2 linked regions of the Haloactinomyces albus genome follow. The protein of the gene in region 2 binds, or shares a complex with, the protein of the main gene of each other region. Links are inferred from orthologs where the notes say so. Each region holds a gene or a part of one and is shown on either strand. Other genes may lie near its edges.

Region 1 (6,515 bases), 1.9 Mb from region 2 along the record:
GAGTGCGGCGCAGTAACCCCGCAATCCCGCACATTTATCCCACTCATCGGACGGAAAACGACCACGATGCGGGAGAAGAACGAATCAGCGGAAGATCACAGTCGTTGCCGCAGCGCCATGGCCGAAGGAACTTCCGCAGGCTTTCGCAGCTGAACAGCGCAAACATGATACCTGACTCCGCATTCGGCCGCAGCAACCGAATGGGTGCAATGCCGGGATCAGCCGGGCTCCTGGATCGGTTTTGTGACCTACCTCTTCCGTCCGGCAGTCGCACTAGCTGCCAACTGCCTGAGGTGAACCGTTAGCCTGGTAGCCGAGTGTTTGTAAACCACGAGCAGATGGATCGAGGCGAACGCCAGCCGTGTCCAGCAGCAGCCCTGCGTCACAGTTCGGCCCCAATGAGTGGTTGATCGAGGAAATGTACGACCAGTTCCTCAACGACCCCTCCTCGGTAGACTCGGCGTGGCACGAATTCTTCGCCGACTACAAGCCGGGCCAGGCAGCCACCGAAACCTCCGCTACCGCGGCCTCGAGCGCTGCCACAGCTCCGACCACCGCAACCACCGCCTCCCGTACCGCCGAGAGCAACGGTCAGGTCCGTTCGGGCAACACCGGCGCAGGGACCACGAGCACCCCGACCACCCCGGCGAGTGCCGGGTCGGCCGACAAGCAGAAGCAGGCCGAACCACCGCAGACTTCCAAGCCCTCCCCCCAGGAAGCCGCCAAGGCCACCCCTGTCAAAGAAGAGAAGGCGGGTGAGGAGAGCAAGACATTGCGCGGCCCGGCCGCAGCGATCGCCAAGAACATGGAGCAGTCGCTGACGGTGCCGACCGCGACCAGCGTGCGCGCCGTCCCGGCGAAGCTGCTGTTCGACAACCGCATCGTCATCAACAATCACCTGAAGCGGCACAAGGGCGGCAAGATCTCCTTCACGCACCTGATCGGCTACGCGCTGATCCAGGCGCTACGGGACTTTCCGAACATGAACCGCCACTACGGTGAGGATGCCAAGGGCAAGCCCGCCGTGGTCACTCCGGAGCACGTCAACCTCGGCCTGGCCATCGACATGCCGGGCAAGGACGGCTCCCGCAATCTCGTCGTGGCCTCCATCAAGGGCTGCGAGGAGATGACCTTCCAGCAGTTCTGGCACGCCTACGAGGACATCATCCGCAAGGCGCGGAACAACAAGCTGACCGCGGAGGACTTCGCCGGGACGACGATCTCGCTGACCAATCCCGGCCCCGCCGGGACGAATCACTCGGTGCCCCGGCTCACCGCGGGCCAGAGCGCGATCATCGGCGTCGGCGCGATGGACTACCCCGCCGAGTTCCAGGGCGCCAGCGAGAAGACGCTCATCGACATGGGGATCAGCAAGATCGTCACGCTGACCTCCACCTACGACCACCGGGTCATCCAGGGCGCGGAATCCGGCGAGTTCCTGCGCAAGGTGCACGAACTGCTGCTCGGCGAGCACAAGTTCTACGACGACATCTTCGCCTCGCTGCGCATCCCGTACGAGCCGGTGCGCTGGAGCCAGGACATCCCCGAAGGCGCGGTGGACAAGACCGCGCGGGTGCTGGAGCTCATCGACGCCTACCGCACCCGCGGCCACCTGATGGCCGACATCGACCCGCTCAACTACCGGCAGCGGCGCCACGAGGACCTCGACGTCCTGTCGCACAGCCTCACGCTGTGGGATCTGGACCGGGAGTTTCCCGTCGGCGGCTTCGCCGGCCAGGAGCGCATGAAGCTGCGCGACGTGCTCGGGGTGCTGCGCGACTCCTACTGCCGCACGGTCGGCGTCGAGTACATGCACATCCTCGAGCCCGACGAGCGGGAGTGGCTGCAGAAGCGGGTCGAGAAACCACACGCCAAGCCGGAACCGTCCGAGCAGAAGTACATCCTGTCCAAGCTCAACGCCGCCGAGGCCTTCGAGACGTTCCTGCAGACGAAGTACGTCGGGCAGAAGCGGTTCTCGCTGGAAGGCGCGGAGACGGTGGTCGCGCTGCTGGACGCGGTGCTGGACTCCTCGGCCGAGGCCGAGCTCGACGAGGTCGTCATCGGCATGCCCCACCGGGGCAGGCTCAACGTGCTGGCCAATATCGTCGACAAGCCGATCTCGCAGATCTTCCGCGAGTTCGAGGGCAACCTCGATCCCGGGCAGGCGCACGGCTCCGGCGACGTCAAGTACCACCTGGGTGCCGAGGGCAAGTACTTCCGGATGTTCGGTGACGGCGAGACCAAGGTGTCGCTGACCTCCAACCCCTCGCATCTGGAGGCGGTGGACCCCGTCCTGGAGGGCATCGTCCGCGCCAAGCAGGACATCCTGGACAAGGGCCAGGAGGGCTTCACCGTCCTGCCGGTGCTGCTGCACGGCGATGCCGCCTTCGCCGGGCAGGGCGTGGTGGCCGAGACGCTGAACATGTCGCAGCTGCGCGGCTACCGCACCGGCGGCACCGTGCACGTGATCGTGAACAACCAGGTCGGCTACACCACCGGCCCGGAGCACGGACGTTCCAGCAAGTACTCCACCGACGTGGCGAAGATGACCGGCTCACCGGTGTTCCACGTCAACGGCGACGACCCCGAGGCCTGCGTGTGGGTGGCCAAACTGGCGGTGGAATACCGGCGGGTGTTCAACAAGGACGTCGTCATCGACATGGTGTGCTACCGGCGTCGCGGCCACAACGAGGGCGACGATCCGTCGATGACCCAGCCCGCCATGTACGACGCGATCGACAAGATGCGCAGCGTGCGCAAGACCTACACCGAGTCGCTGATCGGCCGCGGTGACATTTCCGTCGAGGAAGCCGAGAGCGCGCTCAAGGACTACGCCAACCAGCTCGAGCACGTGTTCAACGAGGTTCGGGAGCTGGAGAAGCACCCGCCCGAACCGAGCCCCTCGGTGGAGTCCGAGCAGCAGATCCCGGCCAAGCTGGAAACCAAGATCTCCGAGGAGATGGTCCAGCACATCGCCGACGCGCACGTCAACCTGCCGGAGGGTTTCACCCCCCACTCGCGGGTCAAGCCCGTGCTGGAACGGCGCGCCAAGATGGGCCGGGAAGGCGGCATCGACTGGGCCTTCGGTGAGCTGCTGGCACTCGGGTCCCTGGCGGTGGCGGGCCACCCGGTCCGGCTGACCGGTCAGGACACCCGGCGCGGCACGTTCGGGCAACGGCACTCGGTGGTCATCGACCGCAAGACCGGCTCCGAGTACACGCCGCTGCAGAACCTCGCCGGGAACCAGGCGAAGTTCCTGCCCTACGACTCGTCGCTGTCCGAGTTCGCCGCAGTGGGCTTCGAGTACGGCTACTCGGTGGCCAGCCCCGATGCACTGGTGCTCTGGGAGGCGCAGTTCGGCGACTTCTTCAACGGCGCGCAGCCGGTCATCGACGAGTTCATCTCCTCGGGTGAGGCCAAGTGGGGGCAGCGCTCGGACGTGGTGCTGCTGCTGCCGCACGGCCACGAGGGCCAGGGGCCGGACCACTCGTCGGCCCGTATCGAGCGGTGGCTGCAACTGTGCGCCGAGGGCTCCATGACGGTGGCGATGCCGTCCACCCCGGCGAACTACTTCCACCTGCTGCGCAGGCACGCCCTGGACGGCATCGACCGGCCGCTGATCGTGTTCACGCCGAAGTCGATGCTGCGCCTGAAGGATGCGACCAGCCCGGTCGAGCACTTCACGTCCGGCAAGTTCTCCTCGGTGATCGACGACCCGTCCCAGCCGGATCCGGAATCGGTGCGCAAGCTGGTGCTGTGTACCGGCAAGCTCTACTACGAGCTGGCCTCCGAGAAGGCCAGGCGGGAGCAGACCGACACCGCCGTGGTGCGGCTGGAGCAGCTCTACCCGCTGCCGCACCGCAAGCTCGGCAGGCTGCTGGATCGCTACCCCAACGCCACCGACATCCGGTGGGTCCAAGAGGAGCCCGCCAACCAGGGTGCCTGGCCGTTCCTGGGGCTGGCGCTGCCCGAGCTGGACGCACGCTTCTCCGGCATCAGGCGGGTGTCCCGCAGGCAGATGGCCGCCCCGGCCACGGGCCTGGCCAAGGTCCACGAGGTCGAGCAGGCCGAGGTCGTGCAGGGCGCCTTCGAGGACTGACGCACCGGTGGGTGCACGGTCCCGACCGTGCACCCACCGCCCGCTCACAACACGTCGAGCCCGTGGGCTCGTGCCGCATCGGCCCGGCGTTGATCCCCGGCCACCACATCATCGATCGCTGCGCACGATCCGAGTACTGTCACAGAGCACTCTCAGCGACCGCGCGCCAGACCTCGGCCGCCAGGTCGGGCATATTCTCCATCTGGATCTGAGCAGCGATTTCCTTGAGCCGGTCACCGGCGCCCTGATCACCGGACCATATCGCGAGGAGGCAACGAAGGACCTTGAAGCGGATCCGATCCCGGTAGGAGAGCAGTTCGACCCCCTTCTCCACCTCGGCGACCACTTCGGCCGCACATTCCAGTTGACCATGGTGGAAGGCGAGCTTGGCTTGCAGGAAGGTGAGCTCCTGCTCCTGGTGAGGTGTTCCCGTGACCTTCAGAAGAGGCTCGACGCTTTCCAAAAAGGACTGAGCCTCCACCAGGCGAAGTGGCCTGGCTTGCATCGACAAGGAAGCAGCGTCCAAGCGCAGGCGAATCCAGAGCATGAGGTCGTCCCGACTGTCTATGGCCTCCAGGGCTTCGAGCACGAAAGCGAAAGCACGGGAATAGTTGCCCTGTCGACTACTCACCATGGCCGCTGTCCGGAAGGTCTCCGCCGCGAGGTCACCCTTGGTGCTCTCCAGCGAGCCACAAACTTCCTCGTTGAGGCGGGCGGCTTCGGCGAGGTCGCCCAGTTCCACCTCGGCGAACACCAGGGCGAGTTTGCTGCGAATGAGATCGGAAGCGGGAAGCTGCAGGGCGTACTGCTCCCTGATGGCGAGCATCTCGCACACCGCACGACGGACCTCTCGCGCGTCGCCCAGTTTACGCGCACACTGGGCCATCCGGATTCGGGCACGAGCCCGGAGGAGGGGACGGTCCAATTCGTCGCTCAGTGCATTCAACTGAATGAGAGCGTCGCGCTCAGCAGCGGAATCATCGAGAACCTCGTGGATACGCACAAGCTGGGCCCATGCGTACCATCGTGTCATCTGGTCCACATCGGTGGCGCCGGCCAGGACGTCGGCCAGCCGGTCAGCAGCTTCGGCGTCCAGCTCGCTCTCCGAGAGTGCAACAACATTGGTGATGGTATCCGTGAGGCTGTCTTGGGGCTGCCCCCCGAAGCTCTCCACCGTGACACCGAGCCGCTCGGCCAGATACGCCGCTGCACGCACCGTCGGCTGGCGGTTGCCGGACTCCAGACGCGACAGGTAAGTGGCGGACATCCCGGGACCTGTCAGCTCAACCTGTGACCTGCCCTGTTGTTTTCTCAGTTGACGGAGACGTCGACCGAATTCTGGCTGCTCGAGCAACTTTTTACCTCTGCGTGTTTACTCCGCTACCCCAAGTCGCTTCCCTACCAATCCCGCAAAGGATGTCCCGAAGATTGACGACCACCTAAGCAGGGCATCATTTCGGAGCGATCCGAGCCGTGACCACTCAGCGCCCCGGGAGACCAAAACGGTGTGAGCGGAGACGCCGAAGGCAACCGGAAGAAGGGTCCGCCGATGACCAGCTTGGCAGTACGCACGATGCTACTCCTCCCGACCCTTGCATAGTAGCCCATAACGGTGCGGGCACAGCATTGGACGGAGCAGCAGCAGCTACCCCAAACGGGGGTAGACATGCCGAAGAAGCAGCGTCCACTTCTGCAACTCCGAAAAAGTTGACAGATTATGACGATTTTGTGAACCAGGCGTGTTCATTGCTGGGCGAGCACCCGGTCGGCGAGGCTCCTGAGGCGCCTCGGCGAGTCTCGGGACAGGGCCACCAAGTCAGGAGAGCGGAGGGAGTGCAGTCGACGAGGAAACCGCGGCCAATCGGCCGGAGCGAGCCGTCCGCACCATCCGCACGGCCGATTGCTTCGCCTCCGGGGGTATCCGTTCGGCGCAGCCATGAGCTCCATCATGTCCCCCAGCCCACGGGCTCCGACCAACCCGGGATGCAACCCTGCGAACCGCCGCGGCGTGTCACCGCCGACGTTGCCCGACGGCGTTCACGATCCCGACTCCTCCGTGGTGATGAGAATTTCACCACACGACCTCCGGCAGATCGCGAGCGCGGTGTCCGCGTCCTCGCCCACGGCGATCACTTGCCCCACTCGATCCCAGCTCGAGTTGAGCGCTCGGACCTCCTCCCCGATGGAGACGCCGACTTCGACGTCCAGCACTCCGTCCAATTCACGTGCGGCATCGGTTCCCTCGATCCCGGTGACAACACCGGGCTCTCCGCTCAAGAACAGGGTGGCTGCAGCCCGCAGCAGGTTCGGCCGCTCCTCGAGATCCGGAAGGTCGCTGCTGGGCCAGGCAACCGTATAGGCCTCGATGTCAAAGCCATATGCCGCCTCTATCAAGTCCCGGATACGGCCGCCCCCG
Region 2 (7,344 bases):
ATGGCCTGTACCGACTCGGCCACCTTGCGGGGTTCGGTGGTGTCGAGTTCGGCGGGCTTGCCCGTGTCGATCTGGCAGAAGTCACAGCGGCGGGTGCACTGGTCACCTCCGATGAGGAAGGTGGCCTCGCGGTCCTCCCAGCACTCGAAGATGTTGGGACAGCCTGCTTCCTCACAGACGGTGTTCAGTCCCTCACGCTTCACCAGGCTCTTCAGTTCCTGGTATTCGGGCCCCATCCGGGCACGAGTCTTGATCCAGGACGGTTTCTTCTCGATCGGGGTCTGACTGTTGCGCACTTCCAGACGCAACAGTTTCCGCCCCTCCGGCGCCACAGTCACGGCCACAGGTTACGCCCATCGGGTGGGGGCTCGGCAATGGGCGAGGTCACGCTGAGAAATCTGGGAGAGTGCTTGCCTGCCGCGTTCGGCGTTGCGGCACGCAAGAAGCAGGTGAGCCGTTCAGGAATTGTGTCAAGCTGTTCCTGAGCTGTTGCCTTGCGGCGCAGCGTTGGCCCCGGCTGTGGCTGGGGTCTTCCCGTGGCGGTACCCGGTGCCCGCCTCGGGGGTGGGCGGGTGTGGGTTTCCAGCGGGCGTGTTTTGCGTCCCGGCGCGACTCTCCGTGGACGGTGCCACTGTTTCGTCCGCGAGGCGGGCGAGGTTGCGGGCGGCGTTGAGATCGCGGTCGATATGTAAACCGCAGGCCTGGCAGTGAAACATCCGCTCGGACAGGCGCAATGTGGCTTTCACCGCGCCACAGTCCGAGCAGGTCTTGTTGGAGGGATACCACCGGTCGGCGAGGACCAGTGTGGAGCCGCGCCAGGTGGTCTTGTATTCGATCTGGCGGCGGAATTCGGCCAGGCCGGCATCGCTGATGGCGCGGGCCAGGTGGTGGTTGGCCAACATGCCCGCCACGTGCAGGTCTTCGAGCACGATCGTGCCGAAGGTGTTCGCCAGCCGGGTGGTGAGCTGGTGCAGGGCTTCGCGGCGCAGGTTCGCGAGGCGCGCATGCAGCTTCGCGATCTTGGCCCGGGTTTTTCGCCACCGAGTCGAGGGTTGCTGCCTGGTGCGCCGGTCGGGGCCGTGTTGCCGGGCCGCTCGGCGCTGCAGGCGCCGCAACTCCCGCAGCGCCACGGCCAGGTGTTTCGGAGGGGCGATGACCTCTCCCGTGGACAGCATTGCCAGGTTTGTCACCCCCCAGGTCCACCCCGACCACCGTCTCGGGCTGGGTCGGGGCTGGGTCCTGGCGCTGGATCTCCACGGAGAACGAGACCCACCACCGGCCCTGCTGGTACGAGATGGGCGCCGAGCGGATCCGGGCGTGGCCTCGCTCGACGTGGCGAGCCAATTTGCGCGTCGACTCATGCGCACGGTGCCGATGCGGGGCAGTGTCACGTGCCTGCGGTCGGCCTCGGCCAACCCGAAGGAGCCCGTGGTGAACCGGCAGGAGGCCCGGCCCCGCTTGGCGGCGAACCGGGGAAACCCCACCGGCTTGCCCCGGCGGTTGCCCGCCCGGCAGGCGTGCCAATTGGCCAGCGCGGTTGCCAGGTTCGCCAGGCCCGACGAGTAGGCTTCCTTGGAGTTCTCGGCCCACCACGGCGCGACCGTGTCCTTGACCTGATTCCACAGCTTGCGCACCCCATAGGCCGACCACGGCACCGCCGGAGTCAACTGCTCGTCCGAGAGTGCATAAGAGCGTTCGGCCTCCCGCTGGGCCAGATTCGCCCCAATCAGGTCCAGTGCCCAGTTGAACGCGAACCGCTGCGCCCCACAATGCGACGCCAACGCCTGCTGCTGCGGCGGCGTGGGATCCAACGCGAACCGATACGCCTGCACCACCCGACCCGACTCGCCGGCAGAACCCTCCTCCTGGTGCTGCCCGGCGGGAACGCACACGCGACCGGTCACACCGTGATCATGCCCATGCCCACTGGCCGGTGTCATCACCCCAGCGAGTGAAACACCAGTTCGACAACCAACAGCGCCACCACGCACAGAGCAACACAGAACACCCCACCCCGACACACCACCACCAACAGCCCCCAACCCCTTCGCGGCCAGGAGCCGGGCACTGTGCAGGCCCAGGCCGGAATTCGCGCCGGTGACCAGCACCGTGCGGCCGGACTGATCGGGGATGTCGTTTTCGGTCCACGTGGGCATGCCTCATCCGTACCCGATCGGAGACGTCACCTCGCAGACGTGGTGGGACCGTAATTAGTCTCAGGACGTGTGAATGAGGATTTCAAACTCCGGGTTTTTACCGAGCCCCAGCAGGGCGCCACCTACGATGACCTGTTGCGCGTGGCCAGAACCGCCGAAGCGGCCGGGTACGATGCGTTCTTCCGATCCGATCACTACCTGAAGATGGGGCCGATCTCCGGTGAACCGGGTCCTACCGACGCGTGGTTGACCCTGGCCGGTCTGGCCCGGGAGACGACGCGCTTGCGGCTGGGCACGCTGATGAGTGCCGCGACTTTCCGGCTTCCCGGTCCACTGGCCATCTCCGCGGCCCAGGTCGATCAGATGTCCGGCGGCCGGCTCGAGTTCGGACTCGGCAGCGGCTGGTACGAGCAGGAGCACACCGCTTACGGCCTTCCGTTCCCGGCCCTGCGGGAGCGGTTCGACCGCTACGCCGAGCAGTTGGAGATCATCACCGGCTTGTGGGACACCCCGCAGGGGGCCACGTTCGATTACCGGGGCACCCACTACCAACTGGCCGATTCACCGGCCTTGCCCAAGCCGGTGCAGCGGCCGCGCCCACCGGTACTGATCGGCGGGGCGGGCAAGAAGCGGACTCCGATGCTGGCCGCCAGGTTCGCCGACGAGTTCAACCTGCCCTTCGTCGACGTTGCCACGGCGGCCGAGCAATTCGATCGGGTCGGCCGGGCATGCACGGAGCTCGGCCGTGATCCCTCGGAAATCGTGCGATCGGCGGCGCTGGTGGTGTGCGCGGGCAAGGACGAGGCGCAAATCGCCCGTCGCGCGGCGGTGATCGGCCGCGAGGTCGACGAGCTCCGTGCCAACGGCCTCACCGGCACTCCCGCCGAGGTCGTGGACACGATCGGGGCGTGGCGCAGGCGTACCGGGATCACTCGTCTCTACCTGCAGCTTCTCGACGTCTCCGACCTCGACCAGCTCGAACTCGTCGCCTCGGAGGTCGTACCGCAGCTCGACTGAGGACACTCCGGGTCGCCTTCGGTCGCCACCGCCGCCGTCCGGCAACGCCGGATGCGGCGGTGGCGCCGCGGAGACTGCGGAGTGGCGGGTTTCGTCAGCGCAGACTCGGATCCAGGGCGAGCGTGACCCCCGCTGCGGTGGGTTCCTCCGCACGATCGATGCTGCATTCGGTGACCGGCAGGGTGCCCTCCAGCGCGTCGAGGACATCCTGGCGGGCCAGCGGTAGTGCCTCGGCGACGGCGACGTCACGGCCGAGTTCCTGCGACAGCGAGGTCACACCCGCGTCGCTGATGCCGCAGGGCACGATCCGGTCGAACTCCGCCATGTCCGCGTTGCAGTTGAGTTCGAACCCGTGCATGGTCACGCCCCGCTGCACCCGGATCCCGATCGCGGCGATCTTGCGTTCCGGTCGGCCCTCCACGGCGGGAAGCCATACCCCACTGCGTCCCTCGACACGTCCGGCGTGGATTCCGAAGCGCTCGCACACCCGGATCAGTGCCTGTTCCAGGCGACGGACGTAGTCCACGACGTCGATCGGATCGGCCAGTTGCAGAATCGGGTAACCGACGAGCTGGCCCGGGCCGTGCCAGGTGATCTTCCCGCCACGGTCGACGTCGATCACCGGAGTGCCGTCCTGGGGACGGTCCTCGGGTTCGGTGCGCTTGCCCGCGGTGTAGACGGACGGATGCTCCAGGAGGAGCAGAGTGTCCCGCCCGGAGTCTTCGGTGCGTTCGGCGGCCAAGTCCCGCTGCAGCTCCCACGCGGACAGGTAATCGATGGTGCCCAGTTCGCGCACCTCGACAGTCTCGGACGAGGTGCGGCAGGAGATGTCGGTGCGACTCACTCGCGACAGGTTACTCGAAGTCCCTCAGCCGGTGACAGCGGCTGTGAGGGCGGCCTCCACCGACGGATGCTGAAAGGTGAATCCGTGCTGCTCCAGCACGGTGGGCAGGGCGCGCTGGCTGACCAGCGCACCTTCGTCGGCGAACTCGCCCAGCGCTGTCCGCAGTGCGAAAGCCGGAACCACCCAGGGTGTGGGTCTGCCCATCGTGGCACCGAGTGCCTTGGTGAATTCTGCGTTGGTCACGGGAGCAGGCCCTGTGAGATTGACCGGGCCGGAGACCTCCGGGTTTTCCACCGCGAAGCGAATCGCGGCCACTTCGTCGTCGAGCGAGATCCAGGGCATGTACTGGCGCCCGTCGCCGAGCTGCCCGCCGAGCATGCACGCGAAAAGCGGCTTGAGCTGTCCCAGCAATCCCCCGGCAGGGGAGAGGACGAGACCGGTGCGGATGCGGACGACGCGGGTACCCGTCGCCGGTTCGGTCGCTGCTTCCCAGCGTCTGCAGAGGTTGGCGAGAAACCCGGCCCCCGGAGGCGATGATTCGGTGACGATCCGATCACCGGAGTCGCCGTAGTAGCCCACACCGGAACCGTTGACCAGAACCGGGACGCCCTGCTGGGCGACGGCCCGCGCGAGCACCGAGGTGGACCGGGTCCGCGAGTACACCAGGAGACGTTTGCGCTGGGGTGTCCAGCGTTTGTCGCCCAACCCCGAGCCGCACAGGTTCACCACGGCATCCGCACCGTCGAGCGCGTTTGCGTCGAGGGTGCCCGCATCGGGGTCCCAGCGGCGCTCGTCCGGAGCCTTGGGTTGACCACGCACCAGCCGGATCACCTCGTGCCGTGCCTGCCGCAGTGCGGGAACGAGGCTGGTACCGATCAATCCCGACGAACCGGCGATCACCACGCGCATACCCCGATCATGGCGCAATGATCGCTGCGGCGCACGAATTTCCGGCCGAGTTCTTCTCGAGACGGCAACGGGGCCGCCCACCGGTTGCGGGTGGACGGCCCCGTTGCGGGTTCCGCTCGCTTTACAGACCCAGGTCGGCTTCGAAGGCGCCGTCCTCGAGGCGCTGCTTGAGCGTGTTGAGGAACCGGGCGGCGTCGGCGCCGTCGACCAGGCGGTGATCGTAGGACAACGCCAGATACACCATCGAGCGAATCGCGATGGTGTCCCCGTCGACCTCGTCGGAAACCACGACAGGACGCTTGACGACGGTTCCGGTGCCGAGCATGCCCACCTGAGGCGGGTTCAGGATCGGGGTGTCGAACAGCGCGCCCCGGCTGCCGGTGTTGGTCAGCGTGAAGGTCCCACCGCTGAGCTCGTCCGGCTTGACCTGATTGTTGCGGGTGCGTTCGGCGACGTCGCTGATCTTGCGGGCCAGTCCGCCGAGGTTGAGGTCACCGGCGTCGTGGATCACCGGGCTGAGCAGGCCCCGGTCGGTGTCCACGGCGATCGACAGGTGCTCGGCCCCGTGGTAGGTGATCTCCTTGGCTTCCTCGTCCACCGAGGCGTTGAGCTTCGGGTGCAGCTTCAGCGCCTCGACGGTGGCCTTGGCGAAGAACGGCAGGAAGGACAGCCTGACTCCTTCGGAGGCCTCGAAGCTGTGCTTGGCACGGTCTCGCAGCCGGGCGATCCTGGTGACGTCGACCTCGATCACCGTGGTCAACTGCGCCGCGGTCTGCAGCGACTCCACCATCCGCTGGGCCAGCACCTGCCGCAGCCGCGACATCTTCTGCGTGGTGCCGCGGAGAGCCTGGGCCTCTTCGGAGGGCTCCGGCGATGTGGCGGGGACACTGCTCGGTGCAGCCGCCGTTGACGGCGCGGAGGCCGGAGCCGGTTCGGCCGCGCGAGTCTGCTTCTCCTTGACCGCCGCCTGGACGTCCTGCTTGCGGATGCGCCCGCCGACACCGGTTCCCTGCAGAGCGGTCAGGTCGATGCCGTGCTCGTTGGCGAGCTTGCGCACCAGCGGGGTCACGTAGGGACCGCCACCGCTCGGTGCCTCGGCAGCCTGAGCCGATTGCTGTTGCTGCGGCTGGGATGGGGCCGGAGCCGGCTGCGCGGGCTGAGCCGGCTGCGCGGGCTGAGCCGCTTGTGCCGGTTGGGCGGGTTGTGCCGGTTGGGCGGGTTGAGCCGGGGTCGGTTCGGGCTCCGGGGCGGCAGCCGGTGCCGCACCCTGCTCACCGATGACGGCGAGCTTGCCGCCGACCTCGACGGTGTCGTCCTCACTCGCCGAGATTTCCAGCACCGTGCCTGCTGCGGGGGAGGGGATCTCGGTGTCGACCTTGTCGGTGGAGACCTCCAGCAGGGGCTCGTCGACCTCGACGGTGTCTCCGACTTGCTTGAGCCACCGGGTGATCGTGCCCTCGCCGACGCTCTCGCCGAGTGCAGGCATCTGAACATCCGTGCCCTGCGCCGCACCGGACTGCGCCGACCCAGAGGGAGCGGCCGTGGCGGGTTCCGGTGCCGCCTGCGGCTCCGCGGCTTGGGGCTCGGGTGCGGGCGTCTGCTGCTGGGCTTCGGGGGCTGCGGCCGGTTGCTCCGGCTGGGCGGCACCCTCGGAACTGTCGCCGATCAGAGCCAGTTCGCCGCCGACCTCGACGGTGTCGTCCTCGTTGGCGACGATGTTCTGCAGGACACCTGCTGCGGGGGAGGGGATCTCGGTGTCGACCTTGTCGGTGGAGACCTCCAGCAGGGGCTCGTCGACCTCGACGGTGTCTCCGACTTGCTTGAGCCACCGGGTGATCGTGCCCTCACTGACGCTCTCGCCGAGTGCCGGCATCTGGACGGAGAAGGCCATCTGTTGCTGACTCCTCGTAGTGTGGCGGGGTGCTTGACTGACCTGTGCTGACGGGGCCTGTACCGGTTGGCGACTCCACCGTCAGCCGTGTACGTGCAGCGGCTTGCCTGCCAGCGCGAGATGGGCTTCGCCGAGAGCTTCGGTCTGGGTCGGGTGGGCGTGCACCAGCGGGGCGACGTCCTCGGGCAGCGCTTCCCAGTTGTAGATCAGCTGACCCTCGCCGATGAGTTCGCCGACCCGCTCGCCGACCAGGTGCAGGCCGAGTACCGGCCCCTCGGGTGCCCGGACGACCTTGACCGCACCCGCGGTCTTGAGGATCTGGCTCTTGCCGTTGCCCGCCAGGTCATAGGTGAACGTCTCGACCTGGCCGTACTGTTCCTTCGCGGCGGTCTCGGTCAGGCCGACCGAGGCCACCTCGGGCTGGCAGTAGGTGACCCGGGGGATACCGGCCTCGTCGATGGCAGGCGGGTTCTGGCCCGCGATGTCCTCGGCGATGAAAATGCCCTGTTGGAAACCCCGGTGCGCCA

Evidence for each region.
Region 1: sucB (region 2) and JOF55_RS06910 share a complex: the UniProt entries of both Escherichia coli proteins name them as parts of the 2-oxoglutarate dehydrogenase (OGDH) complex. The link is inferred for Haloactinomyces albus from one-to-one orthologs.

Annotation. Positions count from the first base shown.
Region 1 is NZ_JAVDXW010000001.1:1,472,490-1,479,004, forward strand. The notes cover bases 1-4,299. They hold JOF55_RS06910 (multifunctional oxoglutarate decarboxylase/oxoglutarate dehydrogenase thiamine pyrophosphate-binding subunit/dihydrolipoyllysine-residue succinyltransferase subunit), read left to right. Parts: upstream 1-361; coding sequence 362-4,099; downstream 4,100-4,299. Other genes in these bases: JOF55_RS06905 (ABC transporter ATP-binding protein), read left to right, coding at 1-16; JOF55_RS06915 (helix-turn-helix domain-containing protein), read right to left, coding at 4,239-4,299. In the rest of the region: more of JOF55_RS06915, read right to left, coding at 4,300-5,453; JOF55_RS06920 (ATP-grasp domain-containing protein), read right to left, coding at 6,137-6,515. UniProt on the Escherichia coli protein: E1 component of the 2-oxoglutarate dehydrogenase (OGDH) complex which catalyzes the decarboxylation of 2-oxoglutarate, the first step in the conversion of 2-oxoglutarate to succinyl-CoA and CO(2).
Region 2 is NZ_JAVDXW010000001.1:3,397,463-3,404,806, forward strand. The notes cover bases 4,433-7,344. They hold sucB (2-oxoglutarate dehydrogenase, E2 component, dihydrolipoamide succinyltransferase), read right to left. Parts: upstream 6,818-7,344; coding sequence 5,048-6,817; downstream 4,433-5,047. Other genes in these bases: JOF55_RS16160 (TIGR01777 family oxidoreductase), read right to left, coding at 4,433-4,926; lpdA (dihydrolipoyl dehydrogenase), read right to left, coding at 6,899-7,344. Also shown: lipA (lipoyl synthase), read right to left, coding at 1-338; IS607 family element RNA-guided endonuclease TnpB, read right to left, coding at 471-1,904; JOF55_RS16150 (LLM class F420-dependent oxidoreductase), read left to right, coding at 2,226-3,173; lipoyl(octanoyl) transferase LipB, read right to left, coding at 3,268-4,017; more of JOF55_RS16160, read right to left, coding at 4,042-4,432. UniProt on the Escherichia coli protein: E2 component of the 2-oxoglutarate dehydrogenase (OGDH) complex which catalyzes the second step in the conversion of 2-oxoglutarate to succinyl-CoA and CO(2).